DNA from 2 places in the Legionella sp. 39-23 genome. Region 2 is predicted to be linked to the other one. Evidence: riboswitches for the same ligand, from Rfam matches in the RefSeq annotation. Region 2 holds a riboswitch; the other holds the start of a gene.

Region 1 (15,104 bases), on a different contig from region 2:
TCCCGCGTGCAATGTTGGCACCGGCAGCCAATTGATTTAATGAATTAGGGGCAATTGCTTCAAACGTATGAATTGCAACATCCGGTAGATACTCTATTGCTGCAGCTTCTGGGTTATTAACGTATTGAAACATGACGAATGCAGCAACTAATGCATTATAACCTCGATAGACGGTGCTCCAGCTTAATAGGTTATACATACTTACAGGCTGTTGAGTCGCTTGTTGTTTTGCATAAGACATATCATTACTCCTTGTATTTATAGATTAAAAAATTGTCCTTTCGTGTGTCATTATAAAGTAAGTTGTAAGTTTTTAAATAAGTCTAGCTCCCTCCGTAGATGATGGGGGCTTTACTTCAGTGCTCGAAATCAGCTCATTTTGTCTCAAGCGAGCGACATGTTAATGACCTAGTTCGCTAATGAAAAACCCTTATATTTTTCCAAAAAATAAAGTTGAAGTTGAAAAAAAACTAGTTAAAATAATGACTTGCCGCTGGAAAACCTTAGTTAGAAAAGGAGGTAACATTTTCAGTAGCGCAAATCAATTCATGGATTAAATAAGCACTTAATCCCTTATTCATATTTCTTTATAAAAGGATTTAAAAATGCCTGGCTCAACCTCAAACATATTAGACCGCCTTCAAGCACGTGTACCGACCTCTTCTGCAGCCCATCGGAATGCGCAAAGAAGTAATGGAGGCTTATTAGTGACGCAAGGCACAGTACAAGCAGGGATGCAAATTACGAATACAATGAGCCCAATTCCTTTAATACCAATAGCTTTTGCACAGGTACTCAATTCCGGATATGCAGTAGCGCGTTCTGATACTCATCTTAATGAAAAATTGATTCAAGGGCTGCAGGCGATATTCTCGGCAGTGATCTTAGGGTTGGCAATCAGTTTGGTATTTCATGACGAGCAAATAGTGCAGCAAGTCATGTACTTATTTCAACTCCTCTACGGTTCATTATTCCTGGTTACATGGGGAGGCAGTGAAGTTTCTAAAGATCCCACTTCAACAACTGCAGCCAATGCAGTGGCTCCGCAGCTACTTAAATCCATAATCAAGAGACCTGTTGATGAAGATTTAGAAAAAGGTGAGAAAAGTGAGTTGGAAGACGAAGTTGATGCAAGTGATGAGGAAAACGTGCACGAGATGAAAAAAATGTCTAAGTCTTAATGATGGTATTTGGGGGAGGGGCATTCTGTTTAAGATAGCCCCTCAGAAGGTATGTTTTGGGACTATTTTACATTTGGTGAGAAGGTTGTTGATCCTCTCCAAGTTTGATACCGGTCAGTGTTTGTTGAAATATATCGAAATTATTGATTTTTGAACGGGTATTAATTATTGGGAACATAATATGTTGAAAAAAAGCCGCTCTTTTTTCAATTTCTTCAGCATAAATTTCGGCGACTAGTTCGGGCTCATTTCTAAATTCACCACAGCCCCAAGCTCCAAGTAGCACATTAGGTTGCTCTGCAAGAATTAATGTATCCAGTTGCGCTGCAATCCGTCGTCGCAAATCATCTTTATGTTGTTTGAGCACTATAGGTTCTTGTGATTGTGATTCAGCAAAGTGTTCTGGAGCCGCAGATCTTAATTCATAAAAGGGAAAAATATGTTGGTCTGGAAGAAATGCGAAACTTAATCCAGAATCCGCAACCATATTTGGGGCATATTCATCCATTGCTAATGGAAGTGACACGATTGGACCTCTAAAGCAAATTCTGGGCTCTTCACTGAAAAACGTTTTATTTGCGTCCGGTGAATAGGCTTCTTTACATCGTTTCTTTAGCATTTCAAGTTCCATTGGCAGCATTTTCTTTCTGCCTTCTACCAACTCTCTTCCTTCCGGAGTATAGAGGAATGTGTTTTCGTAATCCCTATCGCATATCACTATTTTATCCTTTAAGGATAGGGCACATGTGGTTCGGTGCCACATGTTTTCTTCTTGAGCACTTCCACCTTGCAATGCCGCCCCTCCAGGATAGAGCGAATTTGCCATGTTTAATACAGCATATAGTCTTCCATACTTTCGGGTTGCTTCTAGTGCTACATCACCCCAATCTTGATTTACCACCTCAACTTCAGAAGGAGGTTCTGCTTTGTTTGCTTTCCAATGATTTAGATTTGCTGTTGCCTGCTTTTTTAATTTTCTGAGTTTTACTGGGTCGGTTATTGTAGTTAATGTTTGGCCCATACTCTCATGACGCCAACTCTCTCCAGAAAGAGCGCCTCTGACTAGGCTTGGTTTTTGTGCTTCATACATATCCATAATAGCGGAAAACTCTGGATTGCTAGCAGTTTGCAGACCCCTTCTTCTAAAAAATTTTAGCAACATAATTCAAAATCCTTACTCTATTTGCACTCAATATATCATTTTTATTAAGTACTCTGATCTATACCTATTGCTTTAAATGAATAGGCAACAAAATTTGAGCACAGGGTTCTGCTGGAACCAATCTTACTCAAGCGCCACAAGAGCGCGATTCATAAATGAATCAATATGATTATATATTGATCATAGTGTATATGTTTTTTAATTCAAGAGAAACACTAGTCTTGTTAAGACAATAAACCATTCTTTCTCTTTTTAAGAGGGCATATACGAGAATCAGTGTTAAAAAAATCGTCGATATTGAGCTGAATTTATATTCCTTCAGCATTAAATAAGTTATATTAATGAAATCATTGAACAAGGAGAGTTTGTATGATGAAAAGCTGTGTAAAAAATATGATCGGAGTAGTTCTATTTTCTTTTTCAATTCATGCCTTTGCTGATGACACGATCAAAGTACAAGTCAAAACTGATGAGCAAACAGCAGCAGCTTTAGGTTTTATTGTGGATGGTAAAAAATCAGGTGCGCGTGGGAAATCCTATTCAGGCAAGGGACCTGCAAATAAGGTATATGTCTTTGGATACCGAAAAAATTCTGCATTTGGCAAGGATATTATGTGTGGTTCCCAAAAGTTGGCAAAAGACAGCACGGTGACCTTAGTAACTACAGGTGAGCATTGCACTATTCAAGTAGATTAAACGAAATCTAAAAGAATTGTTTGCAGGATGGACGTTTTCTCATATTTATCTGCTGAACTTAAAGAGCAGATAATCCTGCATCTGCAATCATCCGTTCGTAAATCAAAACCAAAACTGAACCTTGATGAATCTCCAAAACAATTTCTGAGTGCAGGGTTCGATTGAAACACGATGTTTGTCCTGGAAAAGAAAGCGTTGCGTTGTTGAGCTCCCACTGAAGTCCTGTTGAAGAAACAATTGCCGAGGGTATTCCCATTAACGAGATTTTTGTATGGATAGGTAATGCGCAATGCATACGGGAGTGTTCATTGAGAACAAAGCCACGCAGGGGCGGGGCATACAAAAGGCAGTTTGTTTCCATAAAGATATTAATATTATTCAAGATATGATCCAAATGCCCGCCATTTATTCCTACAATGATGGCGGGTAATAAATCATTCTCTTTTAAATAACTCATCGCTTTTTGAAAATCACTATAATTTTGATCTACTAAACGCAGAGAACGATGGTTTTCTAAAATGGCAGGCCGTACAGAGTCCAAATCCCCAGTGATTAATTGTGGGTGGACTCCACGTTCCAATAAGCTATTGGCTGCACCATCAGCTGCAATGACAGGCAAGTTCAGGCTAATGAAAAAAGAAGACTCAGGTAGATCGCCATTGAGGCAGAGAATCGATTGATAGCCTGTTAAATTAATTACATCGTGCATCATAATATCTTTTTAAAAGAATAAGCAGCAAACTGACAATCAAACCGACTACATTAGAACTGATTACAAAAAAGGAATCTGTATTGCTCCCATAAATAATCCATGCGACAGAGCAGATGAGGTAATTAATCAACATAATCATGGACAGATCTTGAGTCGATTTTGTTTTTAAGGATTTGACAATTTGTGGTAATAAACCAATAAATGAAGTAATAAACGCTATAAGACCTGAGAACATAACAATAGACACATTTTCCTCCGCTCAGACGAATGAGATCAGGTTCAAAGGGTTGGTTTATCCTCTCAGCCATAACCGGCACCCCTAATGTACAAATATTATTCTACCATGAAAGTGTTTCTTTGCCATAGGATAATTCAAAAAACAATAGTTGTTGTTTCCTGATCCCTTTTACCCATTGCGGCAAATTTGTTGCACAAAATGCTCGTCTAACTTATTCGTATGAGACCATCAATATGTTCAAGCAGACCCTGGCGCTTCATGTGCCAGCATCATATTGCTCACATTTCTTACAGTCCGCTGATAAAACACCACGCCACATTCGTTTTTTTATTGCGCAAAAAGCGAAGTTTTTTTATCTGTTCAAATGGTTTTCTTTTTAGCATAATGGGCGGCGGTGTCAGTTTGGTTTAAAAGTTTTTTATCTTCAAATTGTCATTAGAGTAAGTTATTGATCCTTAAAGATATGTTCCTTGAGGATGTTTTTTTCAGATAAGGAATGAAAATGAAAAGATTTGCTGTGTTAATCGCGGGATTGGCTCTAACTGGGTTGGCAGTGGCTGACAAACCTAAAGAAGAGGTACGTCATATTGTGACGCTCAATGGCCTGAAGCAAGGTGATGGACGGTATATTCGTACCGATGTTGTTGAAAATGGTAAATATAAGTTTGGCTATTATTTTTGTGGTACCCGTCATAGCGTAGTTTATGGCGATATTGTTTTTGCTGATGAGGTGAGTGAGAACTATCGCGTAGAGCGATCCCTGAAATTTTCAATTTGTCAGGATGAGACTTTAACTGATTGCCAGGAATTTGCATCGGACCAGTTTACTATTTTTAAGAATAAAGATGGTTATCTAGAGACCGACAGTCGCCCTATTGTGCCTCTTAGTATTGCATCAGTAAAAGATGCGTATAAAGCATGCGAACCTAATCCAGCAGAAAATAATCGGATGAAAAAAATAATTCATGCAGGCAGCGATTATCTGATTCGTCAAGGTTAATTGGATATAGCTTGGGGGAGGCGCAGTAACCTGGGTTTCTGAAATGAATGAACACTTTAATCCCTGCTTATGCCGCGCTTCCCCAACGCTACATAAAAACTTGTTAATAACTGCAGATTTTTTTGCAGCCCTAGAGCAAAAGCACAAAAATTTTACTATAATGCCCCGCTATTTTTTTATAAATTGAATATTATGTTGCAAACAAGAACCTCCATTGTATTTATTGGCTTATTAGCGGCTTTTTCTTTACTTACCTTTGATCTTTATCAACCTTCGTTGCCTTATCTCACCAATTTTTTTGATACAACACATGACTTAAGCCAATTAACCTTAAGTATTTATCTGTTTGTTTTTGGGGTTACTCAATTAGTCTGGGGACCACTCATCGATCATTTTGGGCGACGTCGTTTATTGCCTGCAAGCTTACTCATTGCAGTTCTTGCCAGCTTAATCTGCGCTTTCGCTCCGAATATTTTTGTGCTCATTCTCGGAAGGGCATTACAGGGGTTTGCCTTGTGCAGCGCTAATCTGATTGCGTTTTCAATCTCGCGAGACTTTGAAGATACGGTAGAGCGGGCCAAGGTTTTATCCTATGTGTCTATGATTGTTTCAATATCTCCCATTCTTGCTCCAGTATGTGGGTCGCTAATCTTTACCTATTGCAGTTGGCAAGCGAATTTTATGTTGATGGCTGTAATTGGCCTGGTGCTCTTGTTGCAAGCGCGCAAAGGATTATTTGAGTCACCATTTTGGACTCAACCCCAAGAACCTTTTAAGATAAAAAAGGTAATCAAAGCCTATCAAGACATCATTCCATCGCCTACGCTTTGGAGTGGTTCTTTTATTATGATGTTTAGCTTTGCTGCGGTCATGCTTTCCGTGATTAATTCATCCTACATTATTATTGATCAACTGGGTTTTTCACCCTTAATGTATGGCATTATCTTTATTATTAATGGATTAAATATTATTGTCGGGAATTACTTAGGCATTTGGCTGCGTAAGTATTTCAGTATGGCTGCCACCATTTATCTAGGTAGCTGGTTTATTATTAGCGGAGGTTTTGCGATGTTATTGTATGCAAACTTTGCTGAATTTGATTTATATGCTTTGTCTTTTGCATTAATTTGTAACTTAGGAATTAGTTTAACCGCACCGGCCACGATGTCGATTATGCTTGCAGACTATAAGGAAAATACTGGTCTCGCATTAGCCATAATTCATACCGTACGTATGTTTGGTTCATCTGTATTCACTATCATCAGTGCTTATTTACTGGTGCAAACACTTACGGCATTGCCTTTAGGCTTAATTGTTTGTGGACTCGGTGCTCTGTACAGCGCTTGGTATTTTAATCGCGTGACGATGAGTGACTCTGAGTTGGATGGGGCGGAAGCTGCTTAGTGCGTTAAGGTTCTAATATAAAAATTGGCAAAACGGGTAAACAGATTGTACACTTAAGGTGTTTAAAGGCTTATTCTTACTCAGGGACCTGACTTTATCAAGCATCATGGAGGATATAAATGAGAATATCGCGATCTGTTGTTGTTGGAGTTTCATTGCTCCTTTCATTAAATCAGGCTAATGCACAAGATCTTGATCCTAATGCGGACAGTAATAATATCACTAATTTTTCTCAATTAGTGAAAGCAGTTGAAAGTGGTGAAGATGTTCGAGGAATCATTCATTTTGATAACTGTGAAGCAACAGGACCACTTGCTACCCAAGCTATGAGACGATTAGAGGGGGCTACCACTCGTTTTAATTTCACCAACTATTTTCATGGTCAGGAAACTATTAATAACATATTGATAGATACGGTGACTACGTCTATGAAAATTTTTATACAAAACCCCTCAGGAGAATTCCTAACGTTATCAGGTCGTTTAAGTGTTTTTGACGATAATACAGTGACACTACACGTGAATTTTTTTGATCCCATTTTGCATAAGCAACAAATGGTAGTCGATTGGACTTGTAATTTTAATAAGGACGACGGTAAAAATGGTTTGGTGTTGTTTAACTCTTAGAGTGAACTACGAAATAAATAAATTGCCCCTCCTATTTTCCGTTCTTTGCTGTGGTGTACTTCGGTATGCACAGCGAAGAGTGGTCTTCTCATATTAGTATTTTAAGCCTATATTAGCTCTACGACTTACCAGAGCTAATTCTTAGAATTTAATACCGTATCTATGGTATCATTTTGTTTTAATAAACAATGATTGTGCACAATGAAAATAAAAGTTTTTTTTTATAGTTTGTTTCTATTAATGAATCTTGACGCAGTCGCTGCACCTCGTTTTATGCCGGCTGAACCGTCGTCTGCAACCCGTTATGAAATCAATGGGCCTGCTTTATGTGCTACCGCCAAAGAGACTTTGGCTTATTTAAATAAAGGCAGCCATTATGATCCTCGGGTTATTCATGAAGGCAAAGTGTTTAAAATCCCTCTTGTGCGAGTCAAAGCAACCTTAATATTTATTTGCCAACACCAAAACGAAATGAATAATCCTGCTTTTGTTAAAGCACACTTTGATTTTATGCGTTGGTATCCTGATCAAGAACAAGCGAAGCCACTGAGTATGCAAAAACCGCTTCTTGCGCATTTACCCAAAGATAAGATTTTAATGACTAAGTATTATGTTCATCGTGCTAAGGCATCAACTACACGCAACGCGGTTTATCCCTTTGCCCTTTATGGTCTTCCTAAGGATGAAGAATTACTGACTTTGGAGGAGGCAGAGGCTAAGCCTGGACTGATACGTTTCCAATATGGCAAGCAGGCTATTTTAAAAGGCGCATTAGCGAATAAAAATGTACCTGCTTTGGGTTATTTCAATCGAGAAGACATCGAAGCAGCATTAATGCAAGGTACCGTTGTTGCTGATTTTGGCTTGAACCATCCAACAAAAACCTTTAATGTGCATCGTTGTAATAACATTGCATATGACAAAGCCAAAAATCCCTATCAGCAAGAGCGTTATTGGTATTTTAAACCAGTAGCAGGCATCAAAGGCTATGGAAAAGATGCAGATCATAAAATTACTGTGAATACAGAAGTTACTTTTGCCGCTGATCTTACGCAGTTTGGTTTAGGTAAATTATTGATGGTGCAATACCCTAATCGTTCAGGAAACATGGTGACACGAGCTGGCATTTTTGCTGACACCGGAGGCGCATTTGAAAATAATTTGTATCAAGTTGACTTTTTAGCGGGCAGTTATGCTGGGAGAAAAGCGTTTGCGCAGGCAACCCATCATTTGCCAGATTATGTAACAGCATACTTTATGGTATTAAAAGAATAATATGAAAACTCTTCTACTTTGCTCATTTTTTATAAGTTCGCTGGTACATGCCTTTTCTTGTAATGACGCGCAAAAAATTCATAAAGCACCGATTCAATTTGATCTCCAACGTGTTGTGTTAACACGTCAGTATCAATTAACTCATTATGGAATCGATTCGAAGTCCATTGAAATTGAACCGAAAATGATTGTTTTGCATTGGACATGTATCCCTACGTTCAAAGCAACTTTTCGTGTATTTAATCCACCAATATTCCCCAAAAACTCACCGCGCATTAAAGAGTTGCCTGGTGACTTGAACGTCTCTACCCATTTTGTAGTAGATCGAGATGGAAGCATCTATCAACTTATGCCGGATCATTGGATGGCTCGGCATGTTATAGGCTTGAACCATTATGCTATTGGTATTGAAAATGTAGGTGGGATTGATAGCAAAGATGATCTCACCGAAGCACAGACAAAAGCAAACGCATTTTTAGTCTGTTATCTCAAAAAGAAATATCCGGAAATAAAATATGTTATTGGCCACAATGAATATTTAAATTTCAAAAATACGCCTCTTTGGCTCGAAAAGGATCCCAATTACCAAACGGATAAAGATGATCCAGGCCCCGATTTTCTTAGGCGAGTTATGAAGTTAGTACGTGGCAGCCAAGGCTGGCATCAACATCCAGAGCATCGACTTCAGGTTGCTGGCAGGAAATATCATGAGCAAGAAACCAGCGAAATCAATGCTTTTTTTAGCTCTATAGGGCTATGAGCAACTACGCTTAGTATATAATAAAGTTTAAAGACGCAGTGCAAATAATAGTGCTGAACCTAAATGATCTGATTCAATTCATGGAGTGAATATGTCTGATAAGTTATTGGATGTACTGGTAGTTGGCGCCGGCCCCGTCGGTTTATTTTGCGCAAATGAACTAACCCGCCAAGGTTTGAGTTGCCGGATCATTGATAAAAAGTCGACGCTCAGTGACAAGTCTAAAGCGTTGGCCATTCATATTCGTACACTTGATCTGCTTAGGGATTGTGGTTTTCTTGATGAAATACTCATTGAGGGACAAAAAGTAGACGGAGTTATGTTTAAGTCTAAGGGAAAAGAGTTAATTCATGCAACGTATGCCAATGTTGAAGCAGATTATCATTTTGTTATTGATCTCCCTCAAAGTAAAACGGAACATATTTTCTATCAAGGATTAGCTGATAGAGGTTTGCAGGTTGAATGGCAAACTGAACTGATGGAAAGCGAACAATCAGCAACCCATATGGTATCTACTTTAAAGCATGTTGATGGCAGTATGGAACAGGTTCAATCGCAGTGGATTATTGCTTGCGATGGTTCACACAGTACCCTAAGAAAATTAGTGAATGCAGAGTTTATAGGCTCTTCCTTCAAACAAACTTGGTGGCTTGCTGATTTGCTTATTGATTGGGAGCTGCCAGAGAATAAATTTATAATCTATGTGAGTGCCGAAGGGCCACTAGCCTGTTTTCCAATGGGAGAGAAACGTTATCGTTTGGTCATGACTGCCCCAGAAAAAATCATGCATCAAGAACCTTCAATCGAAGACATTACAAGGGCTTTTAAGGCGCGTTGTACGGATTCAGCAACCCTACGTGATCCTATTTGGATTAGCCAATTTGGTATTGATCACAAGCAAATTCAAAACTATCGTTACGGACGCGTATTTTTTGCTGGTGATTCAGCGCATGTTCATAGTCCTATGGGTGGGCAAGGTTTAAATACGGGGTTGCAAGATATCTATAATTTGGCCTGGAAATTAGCGCTGGTGCAAAAAGGACTGGCAACCGATGCATTGCTTGATAGTTATCATTGCGAACGTCATCCCATTGCTGCAGAGGTATTAAAAAATACGGGAGCAATGACTCGTTTGATGATGATGAGTAATCCGTCGATGATTTCTCTGCGTAACTTCTTTTTACGCATAGCCATGTCGTTCGATTCGATTAAAAATTTTGTCATGTATAATTTGGCCGAGTTGTCAGTAAGCTATGCCAAAAGTCCAATAGTTAAAGTACTCGGCGAAAAGACAAAGTTTCATGTTGGTGAGCTTCTTATGAACTTCCCTTTACTTGATGCGCAAACTAAAGAAAAAAGAGAGCTGCAGCAAGTGACGCAAGGAACGCTACATCATTTATTGTTGTTTGTGGGACTTGCTGATAATAACGCTCTGTCCGCTTTCGCTGAACTTGCTGCAACTGTTACGCAGCAATTTAAGGGGCTAATAAAAACTCATATTATCCTTCCGCATTCGGGAATGAATATAGCTGACAAAGGGATTTCAATATTGATTGATGAACATCAAAAGATGTACCAGCGCTTTAAAATCAGTCAACCTACCGTGGTGTTGATTCGGCCTGATAAATATATTGGTTTAACCCAGATGCCAGTGAATAAAGAAGAGTTAATGGAGTATTTGGAACATACCTACTTCCTTACGAGTTCTAAAATTTGATGCAAGATAGCCAGCATGATAAGTAAATAAAATAAGCCTTGATGGTTTTTTTGTGACTCTGTATGATTTGCAGCCATATTTTATAGGATTTAGGATTTTTTTAATGGTCGCAACTTCCAAACAGATAAAAATTGAAAAGGAGAAAAAAAAACACGCTTTGCAGGTCGCAGAAGCACTTACAAAACAAATCAAATCTGGAGAAGCGACAGGAGTTTTATCTGGGATTACAGATAATATTATTAAATTTGCTTTAAAAGCATCTGAATATATTGTGCAGTTTCAAGAGACTATGCCCATAGGCAACAAGAATGTCCCGATAAAGTTATTGGGTGGTTCTGCAATCCCTATTTATTCGATAACGTATAAAGATGTACCTGTTGTTTTCCGGGTTATTTCTGAACATGATATTGATTTTCCTGCATATATCAGAGCGCGCAAACATAACGTGTTAAACAAGCACTTCCCTGAACAATATGCGCTGGAAGAGTTCATGCATAGAAGCCAAAAATATTATTTAGAGGTTGTGGAATATTGTGGACGACAGGATTTGCGAGTAGTAAACAACGATTTTGTCAGTCGTATACAGTATGTTAGAAATATGTTGCAAATAATGGCTGATCTGCGTGCCGCAGGTTTTTGTTTTACAGACTTTAAACCCGGCAATTTTGTGATTGCTGATGATGGTCGTTTGGTTCTTTCAGACGTGAAATCTTTGCGAGACGTAACTGGAAAAGATGCGATTCCAGTAAATGAGCTGAGTAATAATATTTCTGTAGGGTATCAATTCTTGCTTGATTCGGTGAGTAATAACCCCGGCTCAAAACCCATGGTTTCTATACAGGAAATTGAGTACGAATCCCGTTATAGTTTGGGGATAAGTATTTATGAAGTGCTTACCGGTCATTTTATTGTATCAGAACATATGAAGGCACAGGCTGCAATCAAAGACTTAGTCAATAAACCAGAAACGGATGCAGACGAGCGCCCCTTCTCTTCTTTTTTGCAACAGCAGGCAACCACAGGCTTAGGTGAAACTCTTGAACGAATGCAAAAAGAGGACTTAAGTGAACATATGAATTTAGAGCATGAAGTGTTTCAAAGTCCTGTAGGTTTTGCTTTAAAAGAGATCATTCTCTCATTGACAAGTAAAACAAAGACACAACGAATGGAGGCGCAAGAGGCATTGACTCGTTTGGATCTTGCGATTGGTTTTACTCAGACCTCATCAGCACCGTCTTCTACTGAGGATGATCAAAGTGTGGAGGTATCATCTTCTAATTCTCCTGGAGCTGTGAAAACCCCTGAGTCGAAGAAAATCGTGAAACAATATTCTCAAGCGGAGCTCCCCACAATGTTTAAGAGAGCCTCATCGGCTCCTGCACCGGAAAGGGAAGCACCAGGTACGCCAACTGTCAGCGACAAAGTAGATAAATTTAAGCGGTCGGGTAGTTTTTTGAGTAAGATTTTTAGCTCCCCAAAGAAGGAAAAGGCAAAGCCTGTGATGGAAGCAGAAAACCCGGCGCCATAGAAGATTATCTCATGAATTACTGAGTTCTGATTATTGGTTTTTGTTGACTAACAAGCCATTAAAAAAACAGGTTTTCAGTAATTCTTAAGAATTTATTTTATCCAAGCGTTTGACGATGCATGCCGTGGCGAGCATAAGTTGATCGATTTGGATTAATAATGATTAATTTATTGCCTAAGGTGCACAAAAGATTGTAATCAATTTAAAAATAGAATAAAAATTTGCTTAATGATTGTATGGCTTATTGCTTGACAGTAAAAATTAGTCAAAAATGCGGTAAAAGAAAATTAAATACCTTATCAAGGTCACCAAACCTTCCTAACAAACTATGGACTGTTGCATGCTGATAGGGAAATTTCTAATGTACGTTTATCATACACTTTGAAATATGCAGTAATGAATGCTTTACTGATTAGGCGCGCGTGAGCGATTACCTTATTATTGATGCTAAAAAATTGAATAAAAATAATGAGAAATGGATTAAATATCATATGAAAAAATTACTGGCGCAGCATACCAATACTCTAAGTATAAAAAGTACTGTAATGTGTTGGTTTTTGGGTTTTGTATTTTCAGTAAATGGTTTTGCTGCTCCGAGTGATGCGGAGCTGATTAGGAAGCTAAATGTTATTGAAAAAAAATCAAATACAATCATGGGGATTACTGCCATTTATATAGAGAAAAATAAGGTGATTGCACATAACAGCAATCAACGCTTTTTCATGGCAAGTACCATCAAATTACCGATCGCGATGGCTTTTTTACATCGAGTCGATGAGAAAAAAGACTCTTTGAATCGTGTGATTAAAATGGATGCGCGTAATTCGGTTCCTGGATCTGGAGCACTGCATTATTTATTCGAAAAGAAAAAACTGAATATTTCTTTAAAACAAATACTGATGCATACACTTAAGAACAGTGATAATAGTGCGAGTGATGCATTATTGCAGGCAGCAAATGGTCCTAAATATGTTGCACAACGCATGAGTGCGTTGGGATTCAATAATATTTTTATTAATCGCTCGATTATGGAAATGTTTGTGGATACAAATCATGTGGATCGTACCTTTTTAAAAAAACGCCAGCCGGTATATTCCTGGCAAAAAATATCGAATCGTGTGCCCCTGCGAGAAAAGCAGAAAGCCTGGCAACGTTTTGAAAATGACACTCGCGATACCACGACTCCGAATGATATGGCGAAATTGCTGGTGAAATTATATAAAAAGCAGGCACTTTCAGAATCAAGTACCAATCTTCTTATGAAGATCATGGAGCAATGCCGAACTGGTCGCAGCAGGATAAGAGGGTTATTACCTCCCAGTGTTAAAGTAGCTCATAAAACTGGAACGTGGTCCATTTATGAGCGAGATTATTTAAGATATCCTGGTTCTAAAAAACTGTATCGTTTCGTGAGTGACGTTGGCATTATTACGTTACCCAATAATAAAGGCCATATTGCGATTGCAGTATATGTTAAATCGAAATCAGCCAGTGATTACCCCCGCAGTCATGCCATAGCTCTTGCGAGCCGTGCTATTTATGATCATTTTATGAAGTCATAATCTTTACAACATAGCCTGGGTGCAGCGTGGCGGTACCCGGGTTAAAAAGAAGTTATTCTATCCCGAGCTACGCTGCATCCAGACTACACGCTGCACATTGTCCCCATTTTCATACATGGCCTAGAAAAGTTGCATTATTTCGTATACTCTGTAAAAAAAATTAACTTTAAATACAAGGAGGTTGGAATGCGTCGTTGTTTGATTTTGTTTTTTAGTGCACTCATCAATTGTTGCATGAGTTTTGGTTTATACGCACAATTGCCTTGCTATTATCAGGAGCTATCTGCTGAAGAAAAGCGTGATTTATTATGGAGTGAAATTACTTTAAGCCACGAAGAAGATCCCTTGCCAGTACTTACTGGTAATAGTTTTAATGAAGTGCTCGAAAAACTAAAAGGATTGTTTAACTTAAACCCTACATTTGATTCTGCCAGTGATGAAATTCCTACCGGACGAGTAAAAATTATTCATGCCAATGGTTCAGTAGGTAAAATCGCTCTAGTTCCTGCCGCCGATCATCCTTTCACTGGTATTTATCAAACCGGAGGTGTAGGGGTTGCACGTCTTTCGTTAGCAACGCCTCCCGCTGATGATAATTATATTCCTGGCATGGCGATTAAATTTTTAATCGCAGAACATGCTTCTGTAAATTTGCAGGTGATGAATTTGCTTGAGGGACAAAAAGACAATTGGAATTATTTTGCAAAAGATTTTTCGAACCAAATACCTCATGCGACAAATTGGACCTTGAAGGCAATTGAGAAAATATTTGAATGGACTCGTGACCCTGCCAATAATCTTCCTTTGTGGCATTTGGCTGCTTGGACGAGTGAAGGACGAGTGACGGGGATCCCTGTCTTTCCTGAACGGATCTATTTTAGACCAACGAGTTTGGTTAAGGATTTGATCCCTGAAAACTCACGAGAAGATTTTAGAGTGTCGCTCGCAGCGATACCTATGGGACCAATCTATGAAGTGTACGGAGAATATCAAGGTACAGAGTACCATATAGGTACCTTAATGTTGGAGAGTGCTTTGCTGGCTTCAAATTATGGCGATAAGAAATTATTTTTCCAACATCAAAGATAACTTGTAGTCCACGTATACGTTTATGTAGATATGATAGGTTGAGCCAAGGGCCAGCCTATCATATTATTCGGCGTGTGTTTAAAAATTAAACAGCGCTCGTTCCTCTTGTCCTTCCGATGCCAGAATCAATTCTCTTGAGCAGGGCTTAGTTGTT
Region 2 (15,468 bases):
TCCAAAGCAAAAGGATTGAGTAATCCTTTTCCTGAACCAATAGGCGCTGCCCAGGGCATCAAGATCCTACAACCACAATCAATTAAACGTTGGCATAAAACCAAGTCATCGGTACAGTAAGGAAAGACTTCAAATCCCCGTTTTACTAATTCAGTAGCCGCACGCAGCAATTCAAAAGGATCCGGCTGTAAACTGAAATCATCGCCAATCACTTCTAATTTAATCCATGATGTTTGAAACAGTTCACGCGCCATTTCAGCAGTAGTAATCGCAGTTTGCGCATCGCGACAACCAGCAGTATTGGGAAGTACATGACAATCCAAAGATTGGATGGTTTGCCAAAATAAATCACTACCCACCCCATTTGCCATTTGGCGTTTCAAAGAAACGGTAATTACGTTCGTTTTAGAGGAGCGAATCGCATCGGTCATTACCTCAAGGGATGGATAACCTGCTGTTCCCAAAAGCAAACGGCTCGTTAAAGGCTTATCTGCTAAATGCCACATCCCCTAACCTCCTTGCATCGGCACGATGAGATCAATACGATCACCCTCACGCAAGACTGTATCAGCAAACATGGATTTGGGGATAAATTGATTATTAATTGCAATTGCAACATGTGCAGCAACGCCCGTTTTCTGCGCAAGCATTTCCTGTAACGTACAGGATGCATCTAAATTTAGTGGTTTATCATTTATATAAATAATCACGAATAAGCCTCCCAAAGCTCAGGGTAACAGATATCTTTTTGATTACTTTTTAATCCACGTATAATTTCCTCTACCAAAGCCGGAGCAATTAAAAATCCATGACGATAAAGTCCATTAACAGCAATCAATTGTTTTGCATATTTTATCCGAGGTTGATGATGCACCAATGTTGGACGACTATGCGTCACCGTTTTAATTATCCGTGCTTCGGCAAAACCTCGATGTACATAGTAAACCGCCGTTAATAATTCAAGCGTGGTACGTACTGAAATTGGACTGGGGTCTTCTGTCTCTAATTCACTGGCGCCAACAAGATAATAGGAGTTAGGACGAGGAACAATATAAATATTATATCGTGGATGCAAGAACCGTATTGGTCTTTGTAAGCGAACTTCAGGTGCATGTAGCCAAATAAGCTCTCCTCGCAGTCCACGTAAATTAGCAAAAGTGCTTTTTGCACCAATACCTCGGCAGTCAAAAACAAAATCAAATACATAAGACTCTTTTGCTGTTGCTACTTGGCCTGAATGTAGGTGAGCAACAAAAGTTTGCTCTCGCCAAATAACTCCTTGCTGGCACAGATGTTTTTTTAGTGCCAACAACAAAGCCTGATTATCAAGTTGAGCCTCTTTGGGGAAATAATATCCCACTTTGAATTGATTCAGCTCTGGTTCAAGCTGACTCAATGTATCTTGAGTCAGCAACTGATAACATGAATCACTTAATTTATTGACAATTCGAGTACTGAACTGCTGCCATTCTGCTTTATCTTGAGGGTGGTGAACTACAAGCGAACCTTCTTGGCGAAAATAAATAGGATCAGTTAATTGATTCAAAATAAGCTTCCATAATGTATCAACTGACTCCATTCCTAAACTAAAAATTACTTGCTCCGCTTTATCAAGCTCAGACAAAGGTGCCAATAAACCTGCTGCAGCAAAACTACAGTTATTGAATGAGGTTTCCGCCTCAAAGAGGGTCACCTGCCATCCCTCTTTTTGTAAACGCAAGGCCAGCAAACATCCCATAACTCCAGCACCAACCACAGCAGCATTTTTCATTTATAATCACTCAAACTTAACCTATCTCAGTTGGGCCAATCCTGGTTGCAAGCAACCAGGCTACAAATCCAGGCAATGATTTAATTTTTATTCACTCACACAACACGCGATAGGCTCCAGATCAGAATAAGGCATTTTGGGTAACATCTCATTTGTATAACAAGAGTTCACTGAGAAAGCGTCATCAATTACCCCCAAATGCTTGCCAAAACTACCGACCTTATTCCAATCGCGTTCTACATTTAAAAGATTACGTGAGAAAAAGGGCAGGCTTCGAATGAAAATGGTCTGATACATTGGAGTTCGTAATTGAGGTTTTGCTCTGCATAAAAGCTCATAAGCTTCATCTGGATTTTCAGTAGTAAATGCAGCGCCACGTTGCGTGGCCTTGAGAAATCCTTTAATAGTTTCAGGATTTTTTAACATTCTTTCTGGCACAATAAACTGAATGGAGCAAAAACAGCAGCACCCAAGACCCGCAAGCTGGTCTATGCGTAAAAATACCGTTTCACCACGTAAGTGTTCCAATTCAACTTTTTGAAAATTAATAAAACCAATACCCGTGTCAATAAGGTCACGACAAATTGCGTCCGTAACATTCATACCAATACGCACAGTTTCATAACTTGTGGGATCAATACCCGCCAACTGTGCCAAATTATCAATAATGATTTTGCCAAATTCACCAATGTACCCTACTCGTTTACCAACGATGTCTTGAAATGAGGTAATACCACTGGATTTAAGTGCGATAAGCCCTGTAGGAGGTTCATCCAATAAGGTCCCAATTGATGTGACAGGATAACCTTTTGCACGAGCCGCTAAGGTATGAATCATAGCCTTAACCCCAAAATCAACATGTCCCATACCTACAATTTCAGTCACATCACTGGGATCACTAGGCTCCAAAATTGCCAATTTTATGCCTTCTTGTTGATAATAACCTAATGCATGGGCAACAAAAATTGGGGTATGGTAAGGATTTGCATACCAATTGAGTAATAAAGTTGTTCGTGTAGATAACGCACTCATGCCATAGCTCCTTGGATTAATAGATAAAATAAAGGATGGCTACAGATATCGCGTAAAGACTTAATTGAAGAAATTAACCTGCATTAGAACTGTTGATAATAACTCTAAACAAGAGCCAATATACCATGGCAAGGCCATTCTAAAAGTTCAAATTGCTCTAAAATAAAATTCAGATTTAAGGCGTTCTTACGCTGGTATGAACCAGATCAAGTTCAACGGGTATTTCTCAGACGTTTATCACGACACCCCGCGCCATCAATTGTTGGTAATGCTAGCTGTTATGAAAAAAACTGTCAAACATTATCATAAATAACAACCCTCATCCGCCCTGAAAAACACCTTCTCCCCCATGGGGAGATGGGATTTTTGGCTAAACACCTAAAGTTAAAATAATTCCCTCTCCTGCTATCGGGAAAGGGGGTAGGGTGAGGGTAAAATACAATCAAACAGGTTGTTTACCATTCTGCACATAAAACACATTATGCTGAATCAAAAATCGCTGACATAATAAAGGCGTATGTTGTAATAAATGATGAAGATAGGCACGAGTAAATTGCTGCGAACAGGTGGGACAAACGCAATCAGAATCAATCAGTTCAAATTGCATCTCTGTTTTTGCATCCATTAAATCCACATCCCCTGCGCGACTATAGACTTTTCCTTGTAATGCTGCTTGCGCTGGTTCGTTAGTCTCAATAAACTCTATACCTTTGTCATACAGGCGCCAAATTAACTCGGAATCAAAGCAGCCCATGACGTAGCGCGGTACATGAGACCAGCGATTTAATTGCTCCCAATCCAACTCATGTACAACATTAAAATACACTCCATGCGATTTAGCCACCACATGCTTTTTAAGATCATTAACATGTATAAATGGAACAATTACATCATTCCAATTATCCCAAATTTGTGGAAAATCTTGCATTATGTTTTGCGGCAAAACAACTGCATCGGGCTTTAAATGCTGAATAAGATGAAAAAGTTCCTCTGATGTAAATTTTATTCTCGAACCATCATAGGGTGATTTAAGCGTATAAATTCCTTCTTTATTCGCCACCAATGATGCTGCATTGAGCACGATTACCTCAGGCCAAACAAGATAATGTGATAAATCAGTTATTTTTTTGAGTACATCCTGACCAGGTTTATACAACAAACTCTCTAAAGAGTAAGATGCTGCTGTTACTTTTGCCTCTTGCCAATTTGCTGTTGTAAGACACAAACCTGCTTCCGAAGTGAGGACGGGTAAAAAATTCTGTACGGCGGTCAACATTCCTGAACTCCTGATTTATAGCAATAAACTGGTGTCACCATAACTAAAGAACCTATACCTCTTTTCGATTGCTTCTTGATAAAGCATCATTGCTCGTTCATGACCAATAAAAGCGGAAACCAGCATTAACAAAGTAGATTCAGGTAAGTGAAAATTAGTCATTAATCCATCGCAAATCTTAAACTGATATCCTGGGTAAATAAAGATATCCGTATCTCTGCTGCATGCGGTAAGCACGCCATCTTGTGCTGCACTCTCGAGACTACGCAAAGCAGTTGTCCCTATGGCGATTACCCTATTTCCTGCAGCCTTTGTGGCATGTACCGCAGCGCATAATTCGGGACTAATTGTAAATCGCTCACTATGCATTTTATGATCTTTTATGTTATCACTGCGCACAGGCCTGAATGTCCCTGCCCCAACATGCAAAGTAAGATAGGCTACTGTAACCCCCCGTGACTGGATGCTCGATAAAACTGACTCATCAAAATGCAAGCCCGCTGTGGGTGCTGCCACAGATCCTTCATATTTTGCATACACGGTTTGATAACGATCCAGATCCAGAGTTTCATCATTTCGGGTAATGTATGGAGGTAAAGGAATATGCCCTATTCCATTCAATAATTTCAAGACCTCCATATCCGCTTTACAAATGAATAAATCATCTTGCCTATCAAGAATTTCGATTTCTTTATTTTGATCCAACTTAATTATTGAGCCAGATTTCAGCGCTTTACTGGCTTTAATATGAGCTAGAAAAGTCAATTCCCCCGTAATCCGTTCAACTAATAGCTCAACTTTTCCTCCAGTGGTTTTATGGCCATAAAGTCTGGCCGGGATCACTTTGGAATCATTCATTACCAGTAAATCGCCAGGATTTAAAAAATCAGCAATTTCGCGAAACTGATAGTGACCATATTCACCTTTTTGGCGATTATAAGTTAAAAGGCGTGAATCGCTACGATTAGCTAAAGGATACTGCGCAATTAATTCTGGAGGTAAATCGAAGTAAAAGTCCTGTTTATTCATGAAGCAACCTGAAAAATAAATTGTCGGCATTATACACGGAATACGCCGATTCATCATCCCTGTGGCATCAGGTTTGTTTAATCTTTTTTTCGCAAAGTCGAATCGGCTTCGGGTGTGGGCGATGTATCTTTTATCAATCGTTTGGCGCTGTAGAGCCATTGAAGCCTTTGCTGTGACCCCATAGTCTTCTCTGGTGCGACTTGTTCGATTAATTTATTAAGCTCGCCTTTATTTTTAGGAGAGATTGATGAGCGCTCGACAATACCGCGTGCGTTTTCTATATCGTCCTTTTTAGGTGCTTTTAATACTAAAGATTCAAATTTTTCTATCATTTGTGCATAACTTGCAGGAGGTTCAGATTTTGCACTAGATGTCTGTTGCACACTAGGCCGCCTACTTAATAAGAATGTTCTTCGATCCTCAGCTTCTCTCAATGTTTCCCCCATTTCCATTCTGGCACGTTGCATCTCTAACTTTTGGGTTCTTAATACTTCTCTTAAGCTGAGATGGTGTTCTTTGCGGTGCATATGTTTCTGCAAGTTTTCTTGTATTTTTTCAAGACAATTAACACGTGGCGTTTGAATACTTTCTTTCGCTTGCTCAAAGTCACGCTTCGCTTGCAACCACTCCTCTTCACTCAAATTATCAGGATCTGCATCTTTAGGAATTAAAGCATAGGAACCATCATCTTTTTGTACAAGGCGTTTTGCCTCTTCAGGTTTGATAATAAAACGGGCTTGAGAAAAATCAAACACTTGTTCTAATTGATCGTTAAGAAGTATTTTCTTGTTTCTCATTACTTTTAATGCAGAAGACAATCCTTGTTCACGTAATTTTAAACCCTCAATTTGTGCATCCAATTCTCCAGGAGTCGATTGTTGTAGCTGAAGCTCTTGTATTTGAGATCGCGTTTGTTCCAAAGTCAGGCGAAATAACTCTTCAAAGTTTGTTGCTGTTTGACTTAGATGAACTTTATGAAAATTAAGTTCATGCTCAATTGTTCTGATGTGGCTGTTAAGACGATTTCTTACAATATTCTGAGTGTTAGTACTATCAGGAGTGGTGTTTTTAAATAGCGCCTCTTGTTCTTTATAGCGTTCTAGATTTTGCGTCAAAACAGTGATTCTTCGTTCAGAAAAAGCAGTAGGACTTTCTTGGGGATGGTTTAAAAGAGGTATCCGTAAATACGTATCCAGTATATCGATATGTGCATGAAGCGACTCATGATAGGCCTCTATCCATTGCTCTTCTGCTTCAATAGCCTCCAACTCGTCTTCAACCTGATCCAGTTGTTGTTCTAAATCATCCAACTCCTTATCTAATGCTTTAATGGTCTCAACGTAATAATCGATCATCTCATCTATAATTCTAATCGGATGATACTCAGAAGTTTTTGGATGACTGTGTTCAGCATGTTCCTTCAAAAAATGTTTGTCGATTTCTAGTTGGAGCAGATGGTCTACATTTTTAGCCAGTTCTTCTCGTTTTGCGATTAAACCCATAAGAATAAAAAGCACATGTTGTTGTCTGAGCATTTCTTCTGCATTTCGTTCCCTAAGCTCTTGCACTCGTGATTGTTCATGCATGATTTCTCGGGCAATCATGGTCAATACCATATTGCCACCTGTTGTTTTCAGAAAATCAAACACTTCGGAAGCATTTTTTAATCCAAAACGTGACAAAAATTGAGTCGCTAAATAGGGATTTGTTTCGGTATTATGAGGTTGATTACGTCTTTCTATATCTGCAAACCATTGCTCCATGCGATCTGCGATATTTTTTTGATCTGTTGGACTTAAATCTTGCCATACTGGAGTAGTTGTTTCTTTTGCTGAAATAACCGATCTGCTATAAGCCACTTTTGACACTCCATAAAGCATCTTGGTTAAATTATAGTCTATTTATGGATAAAAAAGCTTAGATGCGGCCGAAGAGAATGTGCTAAACATCCCTTAGTTTTGGGTTATAGAACCATGTTTAGAGGCTTAAATTAGAACTTAGATTAAAGTGCTGTTTGATTCGTTGGTTTGGGGGCTCAAATACCCCCCAAACCAACAACTAAATGAAAAACTAGTATCCGTTTAAACTAGGATATAAGCCAGAAGTAGGAAAATCAATCTGAGAGTCTAAAAGATGGGAACCTTTTCCAGTAGCTTGAGAGGTATCAGTCTGTAAGGGACTGTCAAATTGACCTGGCACTACATCTTGACTCCGACGCTGCTCTTGTTTCTTCGAGGGCTCACTAAGTTTTGAAAAGGGAGATGTACCAAATTGCACTCCAGGCTCCTCTGTCTTTACAGTCGAAGGCTTTGCACAAATTGCGTTCGCAACTGCTTTAGCGCCCATGCCAGCCAAACCACCGATAAGTAAAAATGGAGACCACAGCGCAGCGCCTATAGATTTTATCACGCCGGTAAAACTCGGTTTGTCTTCATGAACAACACGAGATTTAATCATTGCAAATACGTTCTTATCGCTGCTATAGCATTCTTTAGCACTGGAGTACAGATATCCAAGACCCAAAGCAGCATATAAGGCGAGTGCACCGATACCAAAAGTTCCAGCACTCAAAGCAAAAGCGCCGGCACCTGCAGCAGCAACCCCAGCAGAGGCCATTGATGTAGCAGCTAACCCAACCGCACCAAGAGTGAGTTTGAGTACTAACGCAAAAATGAATAGTGGAATAACAATCAAAGCACCTACGAGCAATACCCCAGCTCCTGCGCCTGTACCTGTAGAATAACTTCGATAAGTACCATAACTTCTTCTTGTGGGAACTACAGTAACATGAGAAACGGGAGGAACATAGGGTGTTGAAACCTGTACATGAGGGGTATAGGTAGAGGGATAAACATGAGCATGGGGATTATAGCCAGAGGGTTGGTGGCCATGATGAGCACCAGTATGTTGTTCATGACCATGATGTTTGTTATAAGCCACTTTAGTCTCCTTTATTTTTATTAAATTCCAAACTAGACGCGAGAAGTATAGAAAAGAAAACTTAAGGTTTTATTAAGAATAAGAAGAGTTCTTTACAAAATAATTACATTTCTTTACATAACGATCATATTATGATTATTAAAACAACAGATAGAATCCAAATTATACCGCTTGTTAAGTATGGATGCTTGTAGCTTTTAAAAGTTTTCTTTTGCGAAATAAAATTAAGAATAAGTACTGGGACTACTGACAGAAAGGTCAACATAAACACCTGTACCACTTGGACAGCCCACTTCTGAAAAGGCATAATTTGTACTAAAAAATTCAATACGGCATGCAGCATGTCACGAAGATACAAGATTGCCCATAAAACCCAAAAATCAAAAGAAAAGATTAGCCAGGAAACAACAAACAGAGGTATTATTAATTTGGCTCCTTTTATAGCAAAAAGTTTCTTAATGGTTTTGCCAAACTCCTCGGAAAAGAAAACCAAAATCGCACCAAAAAGAATAACTAAAGCAAGCGTCAATAACATTCATGTGTTCCTTTTCTCAATATCTTCTAGCGCTTCCCATCGAGCATAAAACTGTGTTAATAACTCTTCATCTTCAGCCAAACCCTGATTTATTTTTGCAATGATTTGAGCATCCTGTTGGTAAAACTTGGGATCAGCCATTTGTAATTGCAATTCAGCTATTTTTCCTTCCAATTGCTCAATTTTCTGCGGTAACTGAGCAAGCTCTCGTTGCTCATTAAAGCTTAATTTATTTGCTGCCACATTGCGTTTCACAACAGGTGCCTTTGTCACCTGCTCACGTTGTTGCTGCTTCTTATGCATTTTATATTCATCGTAACCACCAACAAACTCATTGAACTGCCCTGCTTCTTCATAAACCAAAACGCTGGTCACCACCTGATTAATAAAAGCCCTATCATGACTAATTAATATTAAAGTTCCAGGATAGTCAACTAGCATGCCCTCAAGAAGCTCTAATGTTTCAATATCTAAATCATTTGTGGGCTCATCCATCACCAAGAGATTTACTGGTTTAGCAAACAGCTTGGCTAATAATAATCTGTTTCTTTCCCCGCCAGAAAGCACTGAAACAGGCTGATTAAACCGTTCTGATGAAAATAAGAATTCGCGTAAATAGCTAGCAACATGCTTTTGTTTACCATTAATTGTCACATAATCCGCACCATCACCCACATTAAACATGACGGTTTGATCTTCGTGCAATTGCCGACGCAATTGATCAAAATAGGCGACACTCAAAGACGTCCCCAGCTTTATCTGTCCAGAATCAGGCTGTAATTCCCCAAGCAATAAACGTACTAAAGTCGTTTTGCCACAGCCATTAGGACCAATTATTCCAAATTTATCGCCGCGAGACAGTAATAAGGAAAAATCACGTAAAATTGTTTTATCCCCTAGCGTATAATTCACTTGGTTTGCTTCAATCACCATTGAGCCAGAACGCGTTACTTCGAGAGAAAATGATTTGACTTTACCCAATTGATTACGCCGTGCCTTATATTCTTCCCGCAATGCCTTTAATGCACGAACCCGACCTTCATTTCGTGTTCGTCGCGCTTTGATTCCTGTGCGAATCCAGACTTCTTCCTCAGCCAGTTTTTTATCAAATAAATCATTTTGCTTTTGTTCGCTTAGACGAATAGATTCTCTTCTATCCAGATACGTTTCATAATCACAATCATGCTGATAGAGCTTGCCTCTGTCGATTTCGACAATCCGATTGGATACTTGGCTTAAAAACTCTCTATCATGGGTAACCAATAACACAGATCCCTTGAAACTTTTCAAATAAGACTCTAACCATTCAATTGCTGCAATATCCAAATGGTTTGTCGGTTCATCTAAAAGTAACAAATCCGGAGTCGCAATTAATGCTGCCCCCAGTAATACACGACGTTTCATCCCTCCTGATAGATTATTCATCCGTTCATGAGTGGTGATACCTAAACGACTGGCCATAGTCTCGATTTGTGGCAATTTATCCCATGCATGTAAATTATCCATTTGTTGCTGGCATGAGGCCAATTTATCCATGTCACCCAATTGGGAGAGTTCATTAAAGCGTGATAAAACCTCACCCACCTCACCAAGACTTTTCACCAGGAAATGATAAACCGATTCGTCCCCAGTCATGGGAACTTCTTGAGTCAAACCTGCAACACGTAATCCAGAAAGCTGATTGATTTGGCCACTGTCTGGGATCAGCTCACCTTGCAAAAGCTTTAAAAGCGTCGACTTACCTGCTCCATTTCGTCCAACTAATGCAATACGTTCTTGTGGTTGGATCTGCCAGTCGGCATTATCTAATAATTGATTACCCGCAATGTTGAGGGACACTCCATGAAGAGAAATAATACTCATATATGAACTCTAACTATAAATTTGTAGCCTTAGTGTATTGTAGCCTGGGTGGAGCGAAGCGTAACCCGGGAAGTTTATAACTAGAAACCCGGCTTACGCTTCGCTCCACCCAGGCTACAATGTGCAAACCACCTTTTTAATGAATTACTTCGAAGATACAACCATTATACCATCCATTTCGACCTGAGAACCACGAGGTAATGCAGAGACCTCTATTGCTGCTCTTGCTGGATAAGGTGCTGCAAAGTAACGACTCATCGCTTCATTAATTAAAGGAAAATGATGTAAATCAGTTAGATAAACATTCAATTTTACTATATGTGCCAAACTGCCACCTGCAGCTTCACAAACAGCTGACAAATTTTCCAAAACCTGAGTAATTTGCAGTTTAATATCTTCACTACAAAGTTGCATCGTTGCAGGATCAAGTGGTATTTGTCCTGAAAGATAAACTGTGTCACCACATTGAATGGCTTGTGAATAGGTTCCAATCGCTTCTGGAGCCAATTTTGTATTTATAGGTCGCATTAATTATCCCCTTGTTTTTTTCTATAAAGACGCATCACCACTTTATTTGCCCGCAACCTACGCATTACACGAGCCAAATGCGTTCTATCAACAACACTAATTGAAAAAGTAACCGCATTATGCCGACCATCACGTGGATCTACATTGATGTTACCGATATTGGATCCTGCCTCAGCAATAGCAGTTGCCAGGGCAGCCAAAACGCCACGCTCATTCACTACATCAACAGTAATATCAACCCAGTATTCTCCCTCAACTTTTTCATCCCAACGCAAGGCAATGAATTGTTCTGGATTGCTTCGTGAATTTTTTAAAGTAGCACAATCGCTGCTATGAACAATAATTCCTCGGCCTTGTTGGAATTTTCCAACAATATTATCACCAGGAATAGGCTGGCAACATTCGCCAAAATGAACCACCATGCCCTCTGTTCCTTTAATTGCCAATGGATGCGCTTTAGTTCCTTTATCCAACTCATTAGAATCTTGAGTCACTACCAATCTTTTGGCAATGACCATCGCCATTTGGTTGCCTATACCTATTGCATAGAGCAAATCATCTATCGCTTTATAATGCAGGTCACTTAATAAAGCCTGTAACGATTCAGGCGGGATTTTAGCGTAATCGCTAGATAGTTCATTGAATGATTGTTCAAGAAGGCGTTTTCCTAAACTAATTGATTCAGTATTTTGTTGGCTTTTTAGAAAGTGACGTATGTTAGAACGAGCTTTCCCTGTGACTACAAAATTTAACCATGCCGGATTAGGATGCGCGCCCGCTGCGGTAATAATCTCAACTGTTTGTCCGTTAGATAAAGGGATACTGAGCGGAACTAATTTTCTATTTACTTTCGCTGCCACACAACTATTACCTACTCCGGAGTGTACTGAATAAGCAAAATCTACGGGTGTTGCCCCTTTAGGCAACTCCATAATATGCCCTTTAGGGGTAAAAACGTATACTTCATCTGGGAATAAATCGATTTTGACGTTTTCAATAAATTCCAACGAACTACCCGTGCTGCGCTGCATTTCCAAAAGACTTTGCACCCATTCTCTTGCGCGCAGTTGCGCCTCATTTACTTCAAGACCAGATGATTTATAAATCCAATGTGCAGCAACCCCATTATCAGCAACTTTATCCATATCGCGAGTACGAATCTGCACTTCCAGTGGAACGCCAAATGGTCCAAACAAAGTAGTATGCAAGGATTGGTATCCATTTGCTTTAGGAATACCAATATAGTCTTTGAACCGTTGTGGAACAGGTTTATAGGTGCAATGTAACGCGCCTAAGATACGGTAACAAGAATCAATATCTTCAGTGATTACACGAAACGCAAAAACATCAGTAATCTCAGTAAAGGAGGCTTTTTTCTGACGCATTTTCTTATAAATGCTGTATAAGTGCTTTTGTCTACCGAATACTTGTTCATATGGAATATTCAATTGCGCTAAAGCCAATTGCAAATCACGTTCAATCGTCTGAGTCAATTCACGTCGGTTGCCACGAGATTTTTCAACTGCTGATTTAATTGCTCTATAGCGCATAGGATATAAGGCCTGAAATCCCAAATCTTCAAGGCCTACATAAATCGAGTGCATACCTAAACGATTCGCAATCGGGGCATAAATCTCCAGAGTTTCAATGGCAATGCGTCTGCGCTTTGCATAAGGCATTGAACCTAGAGTTTTCATATTATGCAAACGATCGGCCAACTTAACTATAATTACTCGGATGTCCTTGACCATAGCCAAGACCATCTTACGAAAATTTTCTGCCTGGGCTTCAGCTTTTGATTCAAATTTGATTTTTGTCAGCTTGGTAACACCATCAACAAGGGAGGTAATTTCTTCACCGAATTGACGTGTTAAATCATCTTTACTCACTGATGTGTCTTCAACGACATCATGGAGTAAAGTCGCCATAATAGTTTGATAATCTAAGCGCATGCGTGCAAGAATTAATGCTGCAGCAACAGGATGGGTAATATAGGGCTCGCCAGAACGACGCATCTGGCCTTGATGCGCTTTTTCAGCGACCAAATAGGCTTGGTAACATTTTTCTATTTGCGACTGCTCAAGATAGCATTTCAGCTCTTCATCGAGCTCCTTAAAGTAGCTCACGCAGTACTCCCTAGTATCTAACATGACCGTACCCCTATACCCCTAATTCACACCGTTTATGATGTCCCGAATAAATCACAATCCGTCATGATTCTTAACCTGGGTGAAGCGAAACGGAACCCGAAAAATTTTGGCACTCACTTACGCCCAATTCGCTGACGGGCACAAGCCTGGGTTCCGTTTCACTTCACCCAAGCTATATGAATATTTTTTTTATCTAAAAAATTACTCTTTATCCAAAATTTCTGGAGTAATCAAACCTTCTGCTATTTCACGCAAAGCCACAACTGTAGGTTTATCATTTTCCCATTCAACCATAGGTTGATCACCTCGAACTGCAATTTGGCGCGCACGTTTAGTAGCCACCATAACCAGTTCAAATCGATTTGCAACATTTTTTAAACAATCTTCAACTGTAACTCGGGCCATAACTCATTCTCCAGTAGCAAAACTTCGTATTTTACTGCGATGACAACAGGAAAGAAAGCAATTTTGATTGTTTATTTGTCTGCCGCTCAATACGTAAGCGGTTTGCAATCACAATTGCCCCCAATTCCATAGCAGCCTTTTCAAAGTTATCATTAACGATCAAATAATCAAACTCAGAATAATGGCTCAATTCATCTTGTGCTTTTTTCATCCTATCACTTACTACATCATCTTTATCTTGTCGACGATTCAACAATCGTTGTTTTAATACATCTAAAGACGGAGGTATAATAAAAATACTCACCGCGTCAGGAAAAGAACGTCTAATCTGCTCCGCTCCTTGCCAATCTATATCCAGAACTACATCGATACCCTGCTGCAAACGTGTGGTAATTTGCTCCATCGATGTTCCATATAAATGATTAAAGACTCGGGCGTGCTCTAAAAAAGCACTATCTTCAATCATACGTACAAATTCATTTTCATCAATAAAAAAGTAATCTACCTCATGTCGTTCCCCTGGTCGCATCGCTCGTGTTGTATGCGAAACGGATACTTCAACATTTTCCAGAGTCTCCACTAACTTTTTTACTAAACTTGTTTTGCCTCCCCCAGAAGGTGCTGCAACAATAAATAAATTACCCGAATAGTCACCCACAATAATACTCACTCAATGTTTTGAATTTGCTCACGCATTTGCTCAATTAAAACTTTCATTTGCACTGCACTCTGGGTCAATTCCACAGAGTCAGACTTTGAACTTAGCGTGTTCGCCTCCCTATTTAATTCTTGCATCAAAAAATCAAGGCGCCTTCCTGCTATTTTATCGCAATTTAACGTCCGACTCACCTCATTAAGATGAGTATTCAATCTATCTAGTTCCTCACTCACATCAATACGGGTCAAAATTAACGCAATTTCTTGATCCACTCGTGAATCCTGAACCTCCATTCTCACTGAATGCAATCGGGTCAACAGTTTATCTTTAACTTGTTCTGTTTGCGTTGATACTATAGAACGTGCACGCTTAATTTCTTGACCCAATTCACTTAACCGTGTTTCCACATGTACTTTTAATGCAGCACCCTCGGTGGTGCGCATCTGCTTTAATTGGTCAATTGCTTCTTTAAATAGTGACAGCGCATTCTCCCCTAATACATCGGCATCGGGTACACTGGCTTGGACAACACCAGGCCAAGAAAGAACACGACTAACTCCTAAATCATTTGGCAAATTATGTGATATGGAAAGTTTTTCACCTAAATTCACTAATGCATTTACCATGCCTATATTTATAAGCATAGACTGATTATTGGAACTTGTGTCTTGGTATTTCAGCTGGCACTCTAATTTTCCACGATGTATCGTATCTCGCAATAAATGACGTAATTGTGGTTCTATAAAGCGAAACGACTCGGGCAACCGAAACGAAACATCAAGATATCGATGATTAACTGATTTGATTTCCCAACAAAAATGACCTTCTTCAATCTGCTTTTGCACTCGTGAGAAAGCCGTCATACTTTGAAGCATTATAGACACCAATGAATAAACCTTGCGCGAATATACCCCAATTTAAAGCAATTGGACAGAGAAAAGCACTACAAGATGGTGACAGCTCAAGAATATACCCGAGTTAATGAACTTGACTCGGGTATAAAAATTATTTGCTTACTGATGACGGTGTTACCGACTCCGTTGGCTGACTTTGAGACAATAATTCGCCCATTCTCTCGTTCATCCAACTCATGAGTGTTACTGCAGACATCACACGCAGACCTCGTGGCAAGCCGCCTTTGAAAAAGACAGCAGCACCTTGTGCTGCATAAAGATTCTTGGCTGTCTTAAAAAAACCAACTGGGTTTGCAGCAACTGATGCCTGTTGGGCTGTCTTTATCACGTCAAACGTTTGCGAAGCCAATGTTGCCCCTACTCCAGC

The links. A riboswitch is a leader RNA that binds a small molecule or an ion and turns the genes downstream of it on or off. The one in region 2 is predicted to bind thiamine pyrophosphate.
Positions count from the first base shown of each region.
Region 1: another riboswitch for thiamine pyrophosphate. It lies ahead of BGO44_RS06190 (SemiSWEET family sugar transporter); the one in region 2 lies ahead of thi5 (4-amino-5-hydroxymethyl-2-methylpyrimidine phosphate synthase).

Region 1 is NZ_MKTO01000011.1:1,017-16,120, forward strand. Features, by position in the region: gene BGO44_RS06165 (hypothetical protein) at 1-241, opposite strand, end outside; gene BGO44_RS06170 (hypothetical protein) at 606-1,181, shown strand; gene BGO44_RS06175 (poly(ADP-ribose) glycohydrolase domain-containing protein) at 1,249-2,343, opposite strand; gene BGO44_RS06180 (hypothetical protein) at 2,713-3,039, shown strand; gene BGO44_RS06185 (thiamine diphosphokinase) at 3,098-3,748, opposite strand; gene BGO44_RS06190 (SemiSWEET family sugar transporter) at 3,732-3,998, opposite strand; TPP riboswitch at 3,985-4,082, opposite strand; gene BGO44_RS06195 (hypothetical protein) at 4,492-4,989, shown strand; gene BGO44_RS06200 (multidrug effflux MFS transporter) at 5,182-6,393, shown strand; gene BGO44_RS06205 (VirK family protein) at 6,513-7,019, shown strand; gene BGO44_RS06210 (hypothetical protein) at 7,221-8,294, shown strand; gene BGO44_RS06215 (N-acetylmuramoyl-L-alanine amidase) at 8,296-9,054, shown strand; gene BGO44_RS06220 (FAD-dependent monooxygenase) at 9,146-10,771, shown strand; gene BGO44_RS06225 (protein kinase family protein) at 10,875-12,299, shown strand; gene bla (class A beta-lactamase) at 12,791-13,861, shown strand; gene BGO44_RS06235 (hypothetical protein) at 14,048-14,950, shown strand; gene wip (Dot/Icm T4SS effector Wip) at 15,029-15,104, opposite strand, start outside.
Region 2 is NZ_MKTO01000009.1:358,163-373,630, reverse strand. Features, by position in the region: gene BGO44_RS06060 (thiazole synthase) at 1-506, opposite strand, end outside; gene thiS (sulfur carrier protein ThiS) at 510-710, opposite strand; gene thiO (glycine oxidase ThiO) at 707-1,771, opposite strand; gene thi5 (4-amino-5-hydroxymethyl-2-methylpyrimidine phosphate synthase) at 1,859-2,803, opposite strand; TPP riboswitch at 2,970-3,063, opposite strand; gene BGO44_RS06040 (tRNA-guanine transglycosylase) at 3,246-4,079, opposite strand; gene queA (tRNA preQ1(34) S-adenosylmethionine ribosyltransferase-isomerase QueA) at 4,095-5,108, opposite strand; gene BGO44_RS06030 (hypothetical protein) at 5,186-6,967, opposite strand; gene BGO44_RS06025 (hypothetical protein) at 7,179-8,048, opposite strand; gene BGO44_RS06020 (hypothetical protein) at 8,173-8,583, opposite strand; gene BGO44_RS06015 (ATP-binding cassette domain-containing protein) at 8,584-10,446, opposite strand; gene BGO44_RS06010 (RidA family protein) at 10,591-10,974, opposite strand; gene spoT (bifunctional GTP diphosphokinase/guanosine-3',5'-bis pyrophosphate 3'-pyrophosphohydrolase) at 10,974-13,100, opposite strand; gene rpoZ (DNA-directed RNA polymerase subunit omega) at 13,326-13,529, opposite strand; gene gmk (guanylate kinase) at 13,561-14,190, opposite strand; gene BGO44_RS05990 (YicC/YloC family endoribonuclease) at 14,196-15,062, opposite strand; gene BGO44_RS05985 (MC/SLC25 family protein) at 15,193-15,468, opposite strand, start outside.